3 linked regions of the Methylomonas sp. 11b genome follow. The protein of the gene in region 2 interacts with the protein of the main gene of each other region in a pairwise test. Links are inferred from orthologs where the notes say so. Each region holds a gene or a part of one and is shown on either strand. Other genes may lie near its edges.

Region 1 (6,691 bases), 4.5 Mb from region 2 along the record:
ACATAATGGCTTTTTCGATAGCCTGGATCATGCTTTTTTCCCAAGGCACGACTTTCAAAGTACGCGCGTCCTCGACGGACACATTAGCAACCTGAGATAAAGGTGATTCATTGCCGTAATAAGTCACACTGATTTGATCCAGCAAACTGGGATGGGCGCGCCCGGTTCTAATTTTGGTAAATGCTTTTTGCAAGGACTCGATGCTTTTCACCATACGTGATGCGGCATCTTGTTGAATATCGCTGATCATTTTGTTAGTTCCTCTCGATTAGGGAGCCTATATCTTCACCGCGCATCAAGCGCATGATCGCTCCCGGCTCAAATACATTCATTACCCGCATAGGCAGATTATTGTCCCGGCACAAGACCAAGGCCGTGGTGTCCATGACATTCAAGCGCTGGTCGATGGCTTCGTCATAGGTCAGACGAGGATAGAATACTGCGTCCGCGACTTTATTCGGGTCCGCCGAATAAACGCCTTTAACTTTCGTCGCTTTAATCATCAACTCGGCATCTATCTCTATGGCGCGTAAACTGGCGGCGGTATCAGTAGTGAAAAACGGATTGCCCGTGCCGGCAGCGAAAATAGCCACTCTACCTTTTTCCAAATGCCTGACGGCCCGGCGACGGATATAGTCTTCGCACACCTGATTGATTTTCAGGGCAGTCATCACCCTAACAGGCTGCCCGAGATACTCCAGCGCATCCTGCATGGCCAAAGCATTAATGACCGTTGCCAGCATGCCCATTTGATCGCCGGTGACCCGATTCAGGCCTTCAGATGCTTTCTCGCCGCCGCGCAAAATATTGCCGCCACCGATGACCAAGCCGACCTGGATACCTGCATCGCACAAGTCTTTCACTTCCTGAGCCAAGCGTTGCACTATATCGGGATCGATACTGCCGCCGCGTTCGCTCGCCAGTGCTTCGCCGCTCAATTTAAGTAAAATTCTCTGACAAATCAATTGACTCATAATCAAATATCCACCGTAAACATGGGTTAAAAGCAACGAACTAATATAAATAAACCCGGCGAACCGGGTTTTATTAGGAGGCGTTTAGCCTCTAACTTGTGCCATAACTTCGGCGGCAAAATCTTCTTCTTTTTTCTCGATGCCTTCGCCCACTTCGAAACGAGCAAAACGCACTACAGCGTTGCCTTTAGATGCCAGCAATTTACCAACGGTAACGCTGTCGTCTTTGATGAAAGGCTGACCCAACAACGTGACTTCCGCCAGAAATTTATTGATACGACCGCCGATCATTTTTTCAACGATCTCGGCAGGCTTGCCACTTTCCAGTGCTTGCGCAGCAAAAATTTCTTTTTCCTTGGCAATGACATCGGCCGATACTTGATCATCCGACACATATTCAGGCTTGGCAGCAGCAACATGCATCGCCACGTCTTTACCCAAAGCTGGATCGTTTTTGGTCAATTCGACGATAACGCCGATTTTACTGCCGTGCAGGTAAGCTGCCTGACCACCATCAGTGGTGGTGAATTTAACGAAACGGCGCACAGTAATGTTTTCGCCGATTTTAGCAATCAACGCACGACGAGTATCGTCTACGCTGACGCCAGTGCTCAGTAACATGGCTTGTAACTCTTCGTCGCTATTGACATTCGCATTCAACAAGCTGTTGACGACATCATTAGCAAAACCAATAAAATCATCGCCTTTGGCAACGAAATCGGTTTCGCAGTTAACGTCTACCATAACAACGGTTTTAGCGTCGTCAGAAACTTTAACACCAATAATGCCTTCCGCCGCGATACGGCCGGATTTTTTATCGGCTTTTGCAAGACCGGCTTTACGCATGTTTTCAATGGCCAGTTCCATATCGCCATTGGCTTCAACCAGGGCTTTCTTGCACTCCATCATGCCTGAGCCGGTACGCTCACGCAATTCCTTGACCATCGCCGCACTAATACTCATCATTTTTTCCTCAAATTTTATTAACTAAAAAAACGCCTCACAAAGGAGGCGTTTAAAAGACAGTCTGTTCTGAATACCAGATTCAGCGGCGCTCAACCGCTTTGGCCGAGCGCGTTTAAAACTTACGCTTCCGTTACGACTTCTTCTACAAAATCGTCGGCTTTGGCTGAAGCATCCATACGCAAGGCTTTCGCTTCCAACACGGAGGCTGAAGCGCTTTGGCAATACAAAGTCACTGCGCGGATAGAATCGTCATTACCTGGGATGACATAATCAATTTTTTCGGGCGAGTTATTGGAGTCAACCACGCCAACCACCGGGATGCCTAATTTTTTGGCTTCCATAATGGCATTTTTTTCATAACCTACGTCCAGAACGAAAATAGCGTCGGGTGTGCCGCGCATATCTTTGATACCGCCCAGGCTGCGCTCAAGCTTTTCCAATTCGCGCTCCATGCCCAAAGCTTCTTTTTTGCTGAAACGTTGGTACAAGGTGCCATCGGCTTTCATCGCTTCCAGTTCTTTCAAACGGTTGATGGATTTTTTGATGGTTTTGAAGTTGGTCAACATGCCGCCCAACCAACGATGGTTGACGTAGGGCATGCCACAACGTTTTGCTTCTTCCGCCACGACTTTACGCGCCGCTTTTTTGGTACCAACAAACAGAATGGTACCTTTGTTGGCGGTCATTTGACCAAGATAGTTCATCGCATCGTTAAACAAAGGAAGCGTTTGTTCCAAATCGATGATATGAATTTTGTTACGGGCTCCAAACAAGTAGGAAGCCATTTTCGGGTTCCAGTAACGGGTTTGATGTCCAAAGTGAACACCCGCTTCCAGCATTTGACGCATTGACACTGCTGCCATTTAGTTCTCCTAAAATTGCCGAATAATTCGGCGTTGGGTTACGCCTCCACCCGCCCCGATCAGTGACCGAAAATCTGCAATAGACTTTCAGCACCCCACCGACCGTGTCGACAAGTGTGAGTATTGGTTACATAGTGAACTTGCCTTTATACCATGATTAGAATTTCACAACAACTTCAACTCTGATAGACTCCTGTCGGCGTTTGCCTGCGAAAGCATCTTGATTGGATAGCAAAAACGGGCCCGCACTCGCTTTTATCCCAATAATTAGCCACCTGCCGATGACTATTACCATAAAAACCGCTGAAGAAATCGACAAGATGCGCGTTGCCGGAAAACTGGCCGCAGAAGTACTTGAAATGATCGCCCCCTACGTCGTTGCCGGGATATCCACCGAAGAGCTTGACCAAATTTGCCACAATTACATCGTCGATGTGCAACACGCTATTCCCGCGCCTTTAAATTATCGCGGCTTCCCTAAATCGATTTGCACATCCATCAATCAACAAATTTGCCACGGCATTCCCAGCGAGAAAAAACTGAAGAACGGCGACATCGTCAACATCGATATCACGGTGATTAAAGACGGTTACCACGGCGACACGAGCAAAATGTTTTGCATCGGCGATGTCAGCCCACACGCCAAACGCTTGGTAGATATCACCCGCGAATGCCTGTTTTTGGGGATAGCGGAAGTCAAGCCCGGCGCCCGCCTCGGCGACATAGGCCACGCCATTCAAAAGCACGCCGAAAACAATCGCTATTCCATCGTCAGAGAGTTCTGTGGTCACGGCATAGGCAAAAAGTTTCACGAAGATCCACACGTGATGCATTTCGGCAAACGCGGTGAAGGCGAGATAATCGAACCAGGCATGATTTTTACGATAGAGCCCATGCTCAATCAAGGCAAACGCCATATGAAAATCCTCGCCGACGGCTGGACTGCAGTGACCAAAGACCGTAGTTTGTCCGCACAATGGGAACACACGATTTTGGTGACCGATACCGGCTACGAGATTTTGACGCTGAGACAGGAAGAGCTGTGAGCCAAGCGCTGTTCACCGAGAATGATTTTCTCAACTGTTTCGCGGGCGACAATCCGGTCGCCAAATTCAAAAATGCGATTAACGAGGAAAATGCGCAGTTAAAAATGCGCTTTAACCCGGACCAGGCGACGGTCGGCCTGCTGACCGAGAAAGCTCGGTTCATCGACAATCTATTGACCGCCTGTTGGCTGCATTTCCTCGACGCAGCCGCCAGCTGCCACAGCCTGATCGCGACCGGCGGGTACGGCAGAGGCGAATTGTTTCCTTACTCGGATATCGATATTTTGGTGTTGCTCGGCGCAGCCAACCCGATAGACTATCAACAGCAAGTATCCGGTTTTTGTAACTTCCTATGGGATATTGGCTTAAAACCAGGACTTAGTACGCGTAGCGTAACAGAGTGCCTGGCTGTTGCCGAGGACGACCAAACCGTATTTACCAACCTGCTGGAAATGCGCCTGATTACCGGCAACTCCGAACTATTTAGCGATTTAAAACACCAGGTAAATTCCGAAACACTCTGGCCATCGGAACAATTTTTTCCAGCCAAAATGGCTGAACAACAAAAGCGTTACAGCAAGTTCCACGACACCGCTTACAACCTGGAACCGAACATCAAGGAAGGTCCGGGCGGACTCCGCGACTTGCAGGTAATCAGCTGGGTATTCAAACGCCATTACAACGCATCGTCTCTCCGAGAGTTAATCAAGTACGGTTTTTTACCGAAATCGGAATACGACAACCTCATTACCGCTCGCGACATCCTCTGGCGCCTGCGCTTTGCACTACACAATCTGACCAACCGCTGCGAAGACCGCTTGGTGTTCGACTACCAACGCGAGTTAGCCAGCCAGTTCGGCTACATCGATAAGAACGAGCAACCGGATGTCGAGCAATTCATGCAGTTTTACTTCAAAACTGTCGTGGATATCGAGCGTCTGAACGAAATGCTGTTACAACTGCTGAACGAGAGACTGATCAGCAATAAGGAAAGCCTGGCCCCAATCCCTATCACCGCCAATTTTTCCTCGATTGATGGCTATCTGGAAGTCAGCCACAAAGACGTATTTCAAAAACAACCGCTGGCTTTGCTGGAAATTTTTTTAATCTTGCAACAATCGCCCTCTTTGAAGGGAATTCGTGCCAGCACCATCCGTTTGATTCGCAAAAATCTGCACCTGATCAATGCCGACTTCCGCGCCAATAAACAGGCCAACCGCCTGTTCATGGATATTCTCAGACAGCCTCGAGGCATTACCAGCCAACTCAAGCGAATGAACCGCTACGGCGTACTCGCCGCCTATTTGCCGGATTTCGCCAATATCGTGGCGCGCATGCAGTACGACCTATTCCACATCTATACCGTAGACGAGCACACTCTGTTTGTTATTCGTAATTTGCGGCGCTTCTCGCTGGCCAAACACAATAAGGAGTTGCCGTTTTGCAATAATATTTTTTTACTGATTTCAAAGCCTGACATTTTGTACATTGCCGCCATGTTTCACGACATAGCTAAAGGCAGGGGCGGGGATCATTCCACGCTAGGCGAAACCATCGCCAACAATTTTTGCCAGCAGCACGAATTATCAAGCCACGACACCAAGTTGATCACTTGGCTGGTTCGTCAGCATTTGCTGATGTCGATGACTGCACAACGCAAGGACATCAGCGACCCGGACGTCATCCACACCTTCGCCCAGGAAGTCGGCAGTATAGAGCGGCTAAATTATTTATATCTGCTAACAGTGGCAGACATTCGCGCCACAAATCCTAGCCTGTGGAATGCCTGGAAAGATGTATTGCTGAAAGATTTGTATATTTCCACCCACCAAGCCTTGCATCGCGGACTACAAAATCCGATGGTCCGATCTGAACGGGTACAGGAAAACAAAAAAGAAGCGCGCGACGAGCTTTTGAAACTGGGCATATCCAAAACCAATATTACACAGTCTTGGCAGCATCTCAGTGACGACTATTTTCTGCGCTATTCTGCGGACGAAATAGCCTGGCACACAATTGCGATCGCGGCCTGCCAGGAAAGCGAACTGCCGCTGGTGCTATTGCGGCCGCAAACCCAGCGCGGCAGCGCGGAGATTTTCGTTTACACCCGTAACGAAGCGCAAATTTTTTCAATTTCGACCGCCACCCTGGACCACCTGGGCTTAACGATTCTGGATGCCAGAATCATTACCACTGCCGATCAGTACGTCTTGAACAGTTTTCAGGTGCTGGAACAATCCGGCGAAGCCATTAACGACTTGTATCGCGAGGTGCACATCTGCACCTCGCTACGCCAAGGTTTGATTGCCAAAAAGGTTAAAGCCTCAAAGAATATCCACAAGCAATCCCGTCAGGCCCGGCACTTTCCGATTGAAACCAGTATCACCTTTCTGGAAGATCCATCGCACAAACACACCGTGATCGAATTAGTTACCACGGATCGCGCCGGTTTGCTGTCTACCATAGGCAAGGCGTTTACGGAGTTGGACATCCAATTGCACGATGCAAAAATCACCACGATAGGCAGTCGCGCGGAAGACATGTTCTACATCAGCGACCAGCAGTCAATGCCTATCACAGACGAGGACAAAAAAGCCCAAATACGCACCACCATGTTGCGATATTTGAGCCTGAAAAGCTAAAGCCTTATCTAGCTAACAAACGTTCGCCGCGAGCTAATTTCGGCAGACGACCTTCCAACCCCATCGCAGCCTTCATCGCTTTGTTGCGGGCGGGAGTGATGCGTTGGGCCAAACCCAGACCAAGATTTCTTAGCAGTTTAATCGGCAAAATGTCGTTACTAAATGACCGATAAAACACATCCATTAAGGTCATCATTTTC
Region 2 (6,313 bases):
TAGGGTCAAATGAAGGATTGCCGTAAGCTTGAGTAAAAATAGCGTCGGTACCATACATAAAGTCGGCTCGGCCGCCAAGGTCGAATGCATCACCACCAACCGTAATTGCTTTTTGCAAGTAAAAGTACAGCTGGTTCATTTGTACTTCAGCTGTTCTATCGTTAAAGGTTACTGGGCCATTGTAAGCGTCATGTGTGGCGTTGAGATTCGCGCCGACACTTCCTTCCAGCCAGCCACCAATTTTAAGATTGTGATCCTTCATGAACTTGGCTTCGTTCGGATCAATGCCTGCTGCACCCAGTAGTCCGGATGCTTCTGTCCAGCTGTCCGCCATTGCGGAGGCACTGCAAATCACCATTAACCCGGCTAAGCAAGCGCGGCTGTGTGATTTTGTTAACGTTGTGTTGTTTCTCATGGTGGTTATCCCCTTGGTTCAGTGACTACTGAAGATTGTATAGCAGTTTTTAGGCCATATTCGATTTATTAAAAATCAACAAGATAGGCGGCATATGTAGACTAGTTCATGATTCGCAATGGTGCAAATTCTTTTTGTTGCACCAAAGTAATGCGGTGTTGCTATGTTGCGACAACGCCCCATTTATTCTTAAAGCAAACCACTGAAACTGGCAGATCAAGGCCTGTAGGGTGGTATTGAGTTGCAATGGTGCAATCCAAAAAGCGTTGCACTTCTTTGGTGCGATTCTGTTGTCCTTTTAATTGATGTGTTTAATAAATCTTTAAAAATCATGGGAATAAATAGTGGCATGCATCATGCTTTGCTTGTTTCGGGAATTTATTAACTCAAGCAAAGAGGTGTTGAACTATGAAACTGATAACAGCGGTGGTTAAGCCGTTTAAGCTAGACGACGTGCGTGAGGCGTTGTCGGATATCGGTGTATCTGGCGTGACGGTTACTGAAGTAAAAGGCTTTGGTCGGCAAAAGGGCCATACGGAACTGTATCGTGGTGCCGAATATGTGGTGGATTTTTTACCCAAAGCAAAAATCGAGGTAGCGGTTGCGGATGCTTTGCTTGAGCAAGCCGTCGAAGCGATTGTGAAAGTAGCCAATACCGGGAAGATCGGCGATGGCAAAATTTTTGTAACCGATCTGGAGCAGGTGGTTCGGATCAGAACCGGCGAATCCGGCGAAGAAGCTCTTTAATATCAAGATGGGGAAACCAACAATGAAATATTTAACAGGCATGGCGCTGTTCGCGCTGTTTGGACTCTCGGGCATGGCGTTTGCGGAAGAAGTGGCGGCACCGGCCGTACAAGCCACCGTTAACAAAGGCGATACCGCCTGGATGATAGTTGCCACCGTACTGGTTGCGTTAATGGTAATACCTGGCTTGGCCTTGTTCTACGGCGGTATGGTGCGAGCCAAAAACATGCTGTCTATCTTGATGCAGGTCTTTGTTATCTTTTCGTTGACGGCGATTATGTGGGCGACGTTCGGCTACAGCGTCGCGTTTACCGAGGGTAACGCCTTCTTCGGCGGTTTCAGCAAGGCATTTTTGAAGGGTATTACCCCGGATTCGATGGCGGCCACTTTCAGCAAGGGGGCTTATGTACCGGAGTTCATTTATGTAGCGTTCCAGCTGACATTCTCGGCTATCACGCCGGCCTTGATCATCGGCGCATTTGCCGAGCGGGTTAAATTTTCAGCGGTGCTGTTGTTTACCGTGATCTGGTTTAGCTTCTGCTACTTACCGATGGCGCATATGGTTTGGTACTGGGCAGGCCCTGATGCGTATACCGATGCTGCCGCAGCGGAAACAGCCGGTGCGACGGCGGGCTTTTTATTCCAAAAAGGCGCGTTGGATTTTGCCGGCGGCACCGTGGTACATATCAATGCCGGTATCGCTGGTTTGGTCGGTTGCTTAATGATAGGTAAGCGCATTGGTTATGGTAAAGAGTTTATCGCGCCGCACAGCGTGACGATGAACATGATAGGCGCGTCCTTGTTGTGGATAGGTTGGTTCGGTTTTAATGCAGGCTCCAACCTGGAAGCCAACGGTCTGGCGGCATTGGTTTTCCTCAACACATTGTTGGCGGCAGCGGCGGCAACCTTGGCCTGGATGGGCGCAGAATGGGCTGTGCGTGGTAAACCCAGCATGTTGGGCGCCACGTCAGGCGCGGTTGCCGGTTTAGTCGCGATAACTCCTGCTTGCGGCTGGTCAGGCCCGATGGGCGCTATCGGTTTAGGCTTGGTGGTCGGCGCAGTATGCTTCTGGTCAGTAACCTTTTTGAAACACGCGATGAACTATGACGATTCGCTGGATGCGTTTGGTGTGCACGGGGTAGGCGGTATCATCGGCGCCTTGGGTACTGCTGTGGTTGCCAGCCCTGCCTTGGGCGGTACCGGAGTATGGGATTACGTCACCAACGCGACCTTGCCTGACTACAGCGTGCTTACCCAGCTTGCCAGCCAAGCTTGGGGTGTAGGTATCGCCATCGTTTGGTCGGGTGTGGTGTCCTTCATTGCCTTCAAAATTGCCGATGTGGCTCTGGGTCTGCGGGTTAGCGAAGCGACTGAGCGTGAAGGTCTGGATGTCACCGAACACGGCGAAACCGCTTATCATGTTTAGGGTTGAAAGCTGCGGTTAACGCGAAAAGAAACGGGTGGTCGGCGATGGCTGCCCGTTTTTGTTATCATGAGGCACTACTTTGGTGCTTGTGCTCGGGTAAATTGTAGGTTCTACCGGAATTATTTATTATGGTGGCAACAGTGACGAAACAGCTTTTTAATCATTCGAATTTGGGGATAGCATGAAATTAATTACAGCGATTATCAAACCATTCAAGCTGGACGACGTCAGGGAAGCCTTGTCCGAGATCGGGGTGGCTGGTGTAACGGCAACCGAAGTTAAAGGTTTTGGCAGGCAAAAGGGCCACACCGAGTTGTATCGCGGCGCCGAGTACGTGGTGGATTTTCTGCCTAAGGTCAAGCTGGAAATCGCAGTGGCCGAACACGTTGTCGACCAAGCCGTGGAAACTATCGTCAAGGCCGCCAACACCGGCAAAATTGGCGACGGTAAAATTTTTGTGACCAACCTGGAACAGATCATTCGTATTAGAACCGGCGAGACCGGAGAAGATGCTATTTAAGTCTTCAAGACAAATATAAAAAACAGCGAAACATCAAAAATCGCCCTGGTCTGCGCGTTATCCGCAGACCAGGGCGATTTTGTTGTTTATAGACTGCTTAAAAATAACAACACACCATCATCTAGTGAAAGACAATGACAACAATAAAAAGAACGCTGATGCTGATGGCATACAGCTTGATGTTGCCCGAGCAGGCTTGGGCTGAAGGCATTAACCAAGCCAATACCGCTTGGGTTTTAACCTCCACCGCACTGGTTTTATTCATGACCATTCCGGGCCTATCGCTGTTTTACGGCGGTTTGGTCAGAAGCAAGAATGTGCTGTCGGTGCTTATGCAATGTTTTGCGATTACCTGTCTGGTATCGATATTGTGGCTGGCCGGCGTTTACAGCTTTGTGTTTACCGATGGCGGCAACTGGCAGCAGTTTTTGGGTGGCGGCAGCAAGATTTTTTTGCCGGAAATGAACACGCAAAACTTGATCGGCGATATTCCGGAAACCGTGTTTTTCATGTTTCAAATGACTTTCGCGATTATTACTCCGGCGTTGATCGTTGGCGCTTTTGCCGAGCGGATGAAGTTTTCGGCGATGCTTTGGTTTAGCGGGCTGTGGTTAATCGTGGTGTACATGCCGATTTGTCACTGGATTTGGGGCAACGGCTGGCTGGCGGCCTTGGGTGCCAAGGATTTTGCCGGTGGGATTGTGATTCACGTCAATGCCGGAGTGGCTTCTCTGGTGGCGGCCTTAGTCTTGGGGCGTCGTAAAGGCTTTCCCACCGTGGCGATGCCTCCGCACAATATGACCATGGTGGTCACGGGCGCCGGTATGCTCTGGTTCGGCTGGTTCGGCTTCAACGGTGGTAGCGCGTTAAAAGCCGACGGCAGTGCCGGGATGGCGATTGCCGTCACGCATATCGCCGCCGCCGCTGGCGCGTTGACCTGGATGACGATTGAATGGTTGCGTTTCAGCAAGCCGAGTGTGCTGGGTATCGTCACCGGTATGGTAGCCGGCTTGGGTACCATCACCCCGGCCTCTGGATTTGTCGGGCCGATTGGCGGGCTGATTATTGGTATAGTGGCAGGCATAGTGTGTTTTTATGCCACGCAATTCGTCAAACGCCGGTTAAAAATCGACGATTCCTTGGATGTATTTCCGGTACATGGGGTTGGCGGTTGCGTCGGCTCGATTTTAACCGGCGTATTCGCTGCTGAAAGTTTCGGCGGCTTGGGATTAAACGGTGTGACAATCGCCGAGCAAGTCGGCGTACAAGCGCTAGCGGTTTTGGTGACGGCGGCCTGGAGTGCTTTATTCAGCTATGTTTTGTTGAAATTCATCGACGTGTTCATCGGTTTGCGCGTCAGCGAAGATGAGGAGCAGCAAGGTTTGGACATCGTGCTGCACGAAGAAACCGGCTACCACAATCTGTAACCATTAGCGGTTAAAATCCAGGCTTTTCATAGCGGGCAGGGCGGGTAGCCGTATTGCCCGCATCCCTAACAAAATCAGGAAAATCATGCCCATCACTCTGGAAGTTTTAGAAACCATCGTACGCGCGGCCGGCGAAGTGGCGATGCGCTATTTCAACGATTTAGATTCTCTGGCGATTAACAAAAAAAGCGCTCGCGATTTGGTGACCGATGCCGATGTCGCGGTGGAAAATTACCTGAAACAAGCGCTCGGCGCGCAGTGTCCCGAGTACGGTTTTTGGGGCGAGGAAAGCGGCCAAACCGCTAATCAAACCAGTCGTTGGATCGTCGATCCGATTGACGGCACCCATTCTTTCTCGAAAGGCCAATATTTTTGGGGTATCAGCGTTGCGTTGGAAATCGACGGTGAATTGATGATGGGGGCTGTTTACGGCCCGGCGTTGGACGATTATTACTGCGCGGAAAAAGGCAAGGGCGCCTGGAAAAACGGCAAGCCTATCAGGGTTTCTGATGAAACCAATCTGGCCAGCAGCATGGTGTCCACCGGGTTTGCCTGCCTGCGCCAGTATTTGGAAGACAACAACCTGCCGCGATTCGCTCGTATCGCTCAGGCCACAACCGGTCAACGCCGTTTGGGTTCGGCTGCGCTGGATTTATGTACGGTTGCGGATGGCCAGGTCGATGCTTTTTGGGAACAGGAACTGAATCTTTATGACATTGCCGCGGGTGTGTTGATAGCCAAAGAAGCCGGCGCAACGATCACCGACTTTAAAGGCAATCCCGGTGTATTTCCAAAGCAGGTCTTTGCCACAAACGGCAAGATTCTCGATCAGTTATTGCCTTTGATGTAAGCGTTTTTCATCAACATCTCACAACGTTTGGCAATATCGATAGCTTGTTGTGAGGAAGAAAAGCTGGCGTATTTTTCCGCAAACTGTCGGGCGGCCTGTGTGTGTTTCGAATTACGCAATAGCTCAGTCAACGTTGCCTTGTAGTTGGGGTTTTTGCTTTCTGCGGTGATGTAATTGCCCGCGCCGAGAGCAGCGAGGTTTTGAGCGCTGATCAGTTGTTCGAGCTGAAATGGCAATGCCAGCAAGGGTTTGCCAGACAGTAAAAATGCCGACAATGTCGCCACACCGCCATGGCAAATAGCCAAATCGCATTGTTTGGCAGCCGCCGAGATTATTACCGGCTGCGGAGTGATGTGTAGATTGGCGCTGCTGTTTTTCTCTATAAATGCGGGCGTTGTGCCGGGGATATGCACCAATATTGACCAAGGCGACGCGCGTAATTGTTTTAGCAATATCTCCAGGCCGGGATATTCGGGGCGCAAATAGGCGAATATTTTTTCGGTTCCGACGCTCGGCCAGATCGGCTCAATACCGGTGGTTTGCAAAAGGGTTGGTCCCCAATAGTTTGCGCTGCGGTATTGCCGATAATGGTCCAGCTCTGGAAACGTGCAGATAAAGTCTTCAGCAAACTCGAATAAGTCCGCCAAAATCCTTAATGGTGGCGTATTCAGACGCGCTAAAACCGAGTTTGTCGTGCTTAACACCTGGCTTTCGATAGTGCTTAAGACCTTATCGCCAACTCGCAACCAGGGACGGATATTGGGCATGGGACTTAAGCGCGGCGGCGAGAAAAAGCCGGTGCCGAACCCAGCTCTTGGGATGTTTAATTCGCGCGCCGCGAGCAATGCAGTCGGCGCATGGTCGAATATGATCAGGTTGGGGGCTAGATGCCGATATAAGGATTGCCAAGCTTTTGCTCGGGTAAACA
Region 3 (6,426 bases), 3.4 Mb from region 2 along the record:
AGTGAACGCTCGCAAACCGTATCGGAAACGCATGCCGCCGTTGGCTGGCGTATTGCTGCTCTCGCTGAGCGGCTGTATGCCGATGAGCTATCCACCCGGCGCTAAGACCAATACCGCGCAGCTGGGCGAGAATACTTTTCTAACCGAAGACGGCGCCAGTCTACCGCTACGCCGCTGGCTGCCCGACACCGAACCCAATGCAGTGATCATCGCGCTGCACGGCTTTAACGATTACAGCCACTTCTTCGATGCGCCGGGCAACTATTTCAGCAAACTCGGCATCGCCTGTTTCGCTTACGACCAACGCGGTTTTGGCGCAGCACCACAGCGCGGCTTGTGGGCGGGCAGCGAGGCTTACGCACAGGATTTAAAACAATTAACCCGCCTGCTGAAACAGCGCTACCCGAACAAACCACTTTACCTACTGGGCGAAAGCATGGGCGGCGCGATTGTGATTACCGCCGTACAGCAGGACGATATGCCGGATGTGGCCGGCATCATCCTCGCCGCGCCGGCGCTATGGGCCAGGTCGACCATGCCTTGGTATCAAACCAGTTTGTTATGGACGCTGGCGCATAGTCTACCCTGGCTAACCTTGACCGGTAGCGGGCTGGAGATCATGCCGTCGGATAATATCGACATGCTGCGGGCGATGGGCCGCGATCCGATGGTGATCAAGGCCACCCGCGTGGAAACGGTATACGGCTTAACCAACCTGATGGACGCCGCGTTCGACAGCGCCGGCTCGCTTCGGGCGCATACGCTAATGCTGTACGGCGAGAAAGACGAAGTCATCCCCAAGGAACCCACCTACGCTTTCTTGCAACAAATGCTGAACACCACCGATACAGCGGAAAAAACCGTGGCTATTTACCAGAACGGTTACCACATGCTGCTCCGCGATCTGCAAGCCCCTACCGCCTGGCAAGACATCGTCGCCTGGATTAAATCCGGCCCGAACCAGCTGCCTTCCGGTGCGGATAGCCGCGCCCGGCAATTGTTGAGTAAGGGCTAAAGCCTTTTTACCGGCAGACGCGCGCGGAGTGTGTCGGCCAAAAGTCAGTAAGCGCTTTTGGGGCGATGGCATCGAAACTGTTAAACTGCGACGCAGTTTATTAACCTAACCCTTAGATCCCCCACTATCCATGCTCCGCATCATCTCCGTCAATCTAAACGGCATTCGTTCGGCAACCAGAAAAGGTTTTTACGACTGGTTAGACACCCAAAATCCAGACTTCGTCTGCCTACAGGAACTCAAAGCCCAGGCCAGCGATATGACAGCCGAGATGCTGGCTCCGAAAGGTCTACACGGTTATTTTCATTATGCTGAAAAGAAAGGCTACAGCGGCGTAGGCATCTACAGCAAACAGCCGGCAGATGCAGTAATAGCAGGCTTAGGGCATGCCGACATCGATAGCGAGGGCCGCTATCTGGAAGTGCAAGTCGGTAATCTATCGGTCATTTCCCTATACCTACCGTCCGGCTCCAGCAGCGAGGAGCGGCAAACTGTCAAATACAGCGTGATGGAGCGCTTCAACCCGCATCTTGCCGAACTGAAAGCCAGCGGTCGGGAAGTAGTAATTTGCGGTGACTGGAATATCGCCCACAAAGAAGCCGATTTGAAAAACTGGCGCGGCAATCAGAAAAACTCCGGTTTTTTACCGGCGGAAAGGGCCTGGATGACCCAAGTTTACGATGAGTTGGGCTGGGTGGACGTCTATCGCCGTCTGCATCCAGACGCTACCGACACCTGCTACACCTGGTGGAGCAATCGCGGCCAGGCTTGGGCCAAGAATGTCGGTTGGCGCATCGATTATCAAGTCGCCACGCCGGGCATTGCCAGCCGAGCGCAGTCAACCAGCATTTTTAAAGAGCAACGCTTCAGCGACCATGCGCCGTTGATCGTCGATTACGCTGACTAGTCGCCAATCGACAAGTGCACCGAATTAGCGACACAGCTGTTCGATTGACGCACCAGCCTGGTTACTCGTGCTGACAGGCGCACCAATTCAGATCAAAGTTTGTCATCGACAGGGAAATACCCTATAAAAAATCTTATCACCCAAGCGCCCCAACCGGTTTATTAACCAGCTCCCTCAACCCATGGTGCGGTCATTTCCGCAGACACAGGGGCCAGCATACTTGATGCAAACGGCTAGACTTGACCGCTATCACCCCGTAACTTCGCTTGACTCAATTTAAACTCACTAGCACCAATATGGTGCATACATATAGCGCACAGCCGAGCATCCGAGTTTGCTGATAGGCTTCTCAAACATTTTTGCCGCCGTGATGGATATTGATCCTATACCAGCGCATAAGGCTTAAAGCCGGGATAGTGATAAAAACCCCAGCCCTAGCCCACCTTTGCACTAACATGAGCCATCAATTCGGGCGAACGCACTAATATTGTGCATTCGAGCTGTTTTTTACCCGGTAAATGGGCCGATAAGGCAACTTTAGGCTTGGCGTACAAATTGCTTATTCACTATAACCCTTAAAACTTAAATTAACCCGTGCACAAAAAGATACTGGATCACTTAAACGAAGCAATCCTGCTGTTTGACAAGGACTTGCGCCTGACCTATATCAATCCCGCCGGCGAGATGCTGCTTGCCGACAGCGCTAAACATTTGCTTGGCCAAACGGCGCACAAACTATTCAAAACCGCGCATAACACCCTATTTAACGATTTGCTGCCGCGTTTGTATTTGCTGGAGCCGCTGGTCGATAGAGAATTAATCCTAGAGCGGCTAAGTCAATCGATTACGGTTAACCTAAGCGCCACACCGTTGCTCGAGGATGGAAAATTAAGCGAAATCCTGATCGAACTGCAACAAGTAGACCGGCATTTACGCATTACCAAGGAAGAACAATTGCTGGCCCAACAAAACACCAGCCGCATGCTGGTGCGCGGCTTGGCGCATGAAATCAAGAATCCGCTGGGCGGTTTGCGCGGCGCGGCGCAATTGCTGGACCTGGAACTGCAAGATCCTGAATTAAAGGAATATACGCAAATCATTATCGCCGAGTCCGACCGCTTGCAGGATCTAATGGACAAAATGCTCGGCCCCAACAAACCCGCGCATAAAAGCCAGCTGAATATTCACGAAGTACTGGAACGCGTCCGACATCTGGTCACGGTAGAAGCCGCCCACGGCATTATGCTGCATACCAATTACGACCCGAGCATCCCGGAGATTTTCGCCGACAAAAACCAGCTGATCCAGGCCATTCTGAATATCGTCCGCAATGCTGTGCAAGCCGTGCAGAACCACGGTGTGATTACCATGAAAACCCGGGTGCAACGGCATATGACCATAGGGCGCAAACGCTACAAGCTGACCGTCAAAATCGACATTATCGATAACGGCCCGGGTATCAAACCCGAGCTGATGGGACAGATTTTTTATCCAATGATTACCGGCCGTGCCGAGGGCACCGGACTTGGCCTATCTATTGCGCAATCTTTGATCAACCAGCATAACGGCTTGATTGAATGCGAAAGCGAGCCGGGCAACACCGTATTTTCCATCTACCTACCTTTGGAGACGAATCATGCAAATACCTGACAAGGTCTGGATTGTCGATGATGACAAATCCATCCGCTGGGTACTTGAAAAAGCCTTGCAAAAAGCCGGCGTGCATACGCAAAGCTTCGCCAGCGCCAACGAATTGTTGAAATCACTACCTGGCGGGCTACCGCAAGTATTGATCACCGATATTCGCATGCCGGGCATGGACGGCTTCGAGTTGTTGCGGAACATTCAAAACAGTTATCCGGATTTACCGGTGATCGTGATGACCGCTCATTCCGACCTGGAAAGCGCGGTGTCGGCGTTTCACGGCGGGGCGTTCGAATACCTGCCTAAACCCTTCGATGTCACCGAAGTCGTCGAAACCGTACAACGCGCCTGCGCTCACAGCAAACAACGGCAAAGCGACATTGTGCAAGCCCCGCCGACCGTGGAGGAAACTCCGGAAATCATCGGCGAAGCGCCGGCCATGCAAGAAGTGTTTCGGGCGATAGGCCGTCTGGCGCGCTCGCACATCACCGTACTGATTAACGGCGAATCCGGCACAGGTAAGGAACTGGTCGCCAAGGCCCTGCATCGCCACAGTCCGCGCGCCGAGCAACCGTTCATAGCCCTGAATATGGCGGCCATTCCTAAAGACTTGATGGAATCCGAACTATTCGGCCATGAAAAAGGTGCGTTTACCGGTGCCCAAGCCCGGCGTATCGGTCGATTCGAACAAGCCAACAACGGCACATTGTTTCTGGATGAAATCGGCGACATGCCCGCCGAATTGCAAACCCGCTTGCTGCGGGTACTGGCGGACAATGAGTTTTATCCCGTAGGTGCTCACACCTCGGTAAGAGTGAACGTGCGCATCATCGCCGCCACCCACCAGGACCTGGAAGCGCTGGTGGCCCAGGGCCGGTTTCGGGAAGACTTGTTTCACCGACTGAACGTGATTCGGATTCATATTCCGCCATTGCGCGAACGCAGGCAGGATATAGGCTTGTTGATGCGGCATTATCTGTATCAAAGCGCGAAGGAACTGAATACCGAGATCAAACTGTTAAAGCCGGAAACCGAGGCATTTTTAAGCGGTTTGAAGTGGCCTGGTAATGTGCGGCAACTGGAAAATATCTGCCGCTGGCTGACGGTGATGGCCTCCGGCCGGGAAATTCATCTGGAAGATTTACCGCCGGAACTGACCCACAATAGCGGCGATTCCGCATCCGGCGAAACAACACCGGGAGATTGGGAAAGCCAGTTTAAAAACTGGGTCAAGCAACAATTAACGACCGGCAAAGTGGACATCGCCAAACAGGCTATTCCCACCTTAGAAACTCTGTTGATTGAAGCGGCTTTGAATCATACGCATGGTCGCAAACACGAAGCAGCACTGTTGCTGGGCTATGGTCGTAATACCTTGACCCGCAAAATCAAGGAGCTAGATATTAAAGAATAAGCGCCCCCGCTGCCGGGAAACCGCCATTTCCTGCACAGCGGGGCGTCCTCGATAGCCGTTTGCTGAGGCATTTTGGCCGGCAAAAACCGGCAGGTTTTTTTATCCGTTTAAATGCCTTCGGTGTATACTCCCGCCGTCTGATTAACCTCAATAACAAGCAGAGAAGGTTTATATCTAATGGCGGATAAAACGGTAAGTAAACACCTGACCAATCTTGAAAGACAGTTCGCGGCGAACGATCCGGTTTTGCAAAAAACCGCCAAGATATTTCAGGATCTCGATGAAATCGAGTTTGAACTGGGTTTGATCGATAACGACGAGACTACCGCGCGCAAAACCAGTTGGTGGCCAATTGTCAGCACCTTGGGCGGTTACTCACCAGCCAAATCAGACTTTGTCAATCGCTACCTGGGCGTACAACTGCACACCGCCCGCCATAAATTCACCGTACTGCAATATACACCGCAAACCAATACCGCTACCCTACCCGGTACCGCATTGGACGCCGACCACCGCTTGCCGTTTTATCAAATCAGCCGTCAAATCGATTTGGCCGCCAACGGCGAAGGCAGCAAACTTAACGGTTATCTGGAACTGGTCACCGTCAATAGCGGCAAATTGAAAAATAAGCTGTTGATCGACACTCCGGTATTAAATCCGGCGGCGGAAAATCCGGTGTCCGGCCTACTGCGGAAATACGTAATAGGCATCTCCGATCTGGTACTGGTATTTAACGACTTATTCGAAGCCGACGCCGATTTGATCAAGGACACCCTGGCAGAGATCGTTGCCCACCAGGATGCCAACAAATTTATATTCGTCATCGATCATTCCGAAATCACTATCGATGCGCTGAAAAGCCAGGAAATCGCCGCATCCTGGCAACGCCGCCTGGCCGAACTGGGCATCCACACCGGCCAATTCATTGTGTTATCGCAATCCGGCGATACCTCGCTGTTCGATCAGCGCTTCAACAACATTAATAATGATCGCTCATACCGCATACTCGGCACACTAGAAAACAGTATCCGCGCAATTGACGACACCATTTTCCCGGAAGTGGAAGAAGCCTTGACCACCTGGAAAGATAGATGCAACGCCTCCACCTTAATCGTGCTGGGTTTTGTGGTGATGTTGATGTTATTTGCAGAAATCGCCGTGGGCATCCTCGAATTACTGATCGATCCGCTGATAGGCCCAGCCATTCTCGCGGTGTTGATCGGCGTGTTGACGCCGCTACATATAGTCGTCAGCCGGGTGCATGCCAAATTCCTGATCAAGCAATTGCACAAGCGGCAAAAACAGTTAAATCTCAGCGAAGATTTGGCGGGGTTGTTTGAAAAAAGCCTGAGCTTCTGGCGAATTTTGATGCCGATCACCGACCCGGTCGGTAAAACCAAGAAAAACCGTAAAAAGCTAAACGGTCTTATCGAGCAAAGCAAAGAT

What was found.
Region 1: the proteins of METH11B_RS0123130 (region 2) and glnD interact in binary tests that used the Escherichia coli proteins (3 or more experiments, as listed by UniProt). The link is inferred for Methylomonas sp. 11b from one-to-one orthologs.
Region 3: the proteins of METH11B_RS0123130 (region 2) and glnL interact in binary tests that used the Escherichia coli proteins (3 or more experiments, as listed by UniProt). The link is inferred for Methylomonas sp. 11b from one-to-one orthologs.

The regions. Positions count from the first base shown.
Region 1 is NZ_KI911557.1:284,329-291,019, reverse strand. Bases 3,446-6,691 are described here. They hold glnD ([protein-PII] uridylyltransferase), read left to right. Parts: upstream 3,446-3,845; coding sequence 3,846-6,491; downstream 6,492-6,691. Other genes in these bases: METH11B_RS0101285 (FAD-dependent monooxygenase), read right to left, coding at 6,496-6,691; map (type I methionyl aminopeptidase), read left to right, coding at 3,446-3,849. Also shown: frr (ribosome recycling factor), read right to left, coding at 1-250; pyrH (UMP kinase), read right to left, coding at 255-974; tsf (translation elongation factor Ts), read right to left, coding at 1,059-1,937; rpsB (30S ribosomal protein S2), read right to left, coding at 2,060-2,803; more of map, read left to right, coding at 3,085-3,445.
Region 2 is NZ_KI911557.1:4,810,654-4,816,966, forward strand. What follows is about bases 1,571-4,438. They hold METH11B_RS0123130 (P-II family nitrogen regulator), read left to right. Parts: upstream 1,571-2,769; coding sequence 2,770-3,108; downstream 3,109-4,438. Other genes in these bases: METH11B_RS0123125 (ammonium transporter), read left to right, coding at 1,571-2,588; METH11B_RS0123135 (ammonium transporter), read left to right, coding at 3,243-4,438. Also shown: METH11B_RS0123115 (porin), read right to left, coding at 1-415; METH11B_RS0123120 (P-II family nitrogen regulator), read left to right, coding at 824-1,162; more of METH11B_RS0123125, read left to right, coding at 1,185-1,570; more of METH11B_RS0123135, read left to right, coding at 4,439-4,535; METH11B_RS0123140 (inositol monophosphatase family protein), read left to right, coding at 4,621-5,385; METH11B_RS0123145 (glycosyltransferase), read right to left, coding at 5,364-6,313. UniProt on the Escherichia coli protein: P-II indirectly controls the transcription of the glutamine synthetase gene (glnA). P-II prevents NR-II-catalyzed conversion of NR-I to NR-I-phosphate, the transcriptional activator of GlnA. When P-II is uridylylated to P-II-UMP, these events are reversed.
Region 3 is NZ_KI911557.1:1,436,976-1,443,401, forward strand. What follows is about bases 1,564-4,544. They hold glnL (nitrogen regulation protein NR(II)), read left to right. Parts: upstream 1,564-2,516; coding sequence 2,517-3,572; downstream 3,573-4,544. Other genes in these bases: METH11B_RS0106640 (exodeoxyribonuclease III), read left to right, coding at 1,564-1,922; ntrC (nitrogen regulation protein NR(I)), read left to right, coding at 3,559-4,544. In the rest of the region: METH11B_RS0106635 (alpha/beta hydrolase), read left to right, coding at 32-1,015; more of METH11B_RS0106640, read left to right, coding at 1,146-1,563; more of ntrC, read left to right, coding at 4,545-4,980; METH11B_RS0106655 (hypothetical protein), read left to right, coding at 5,158-6,426.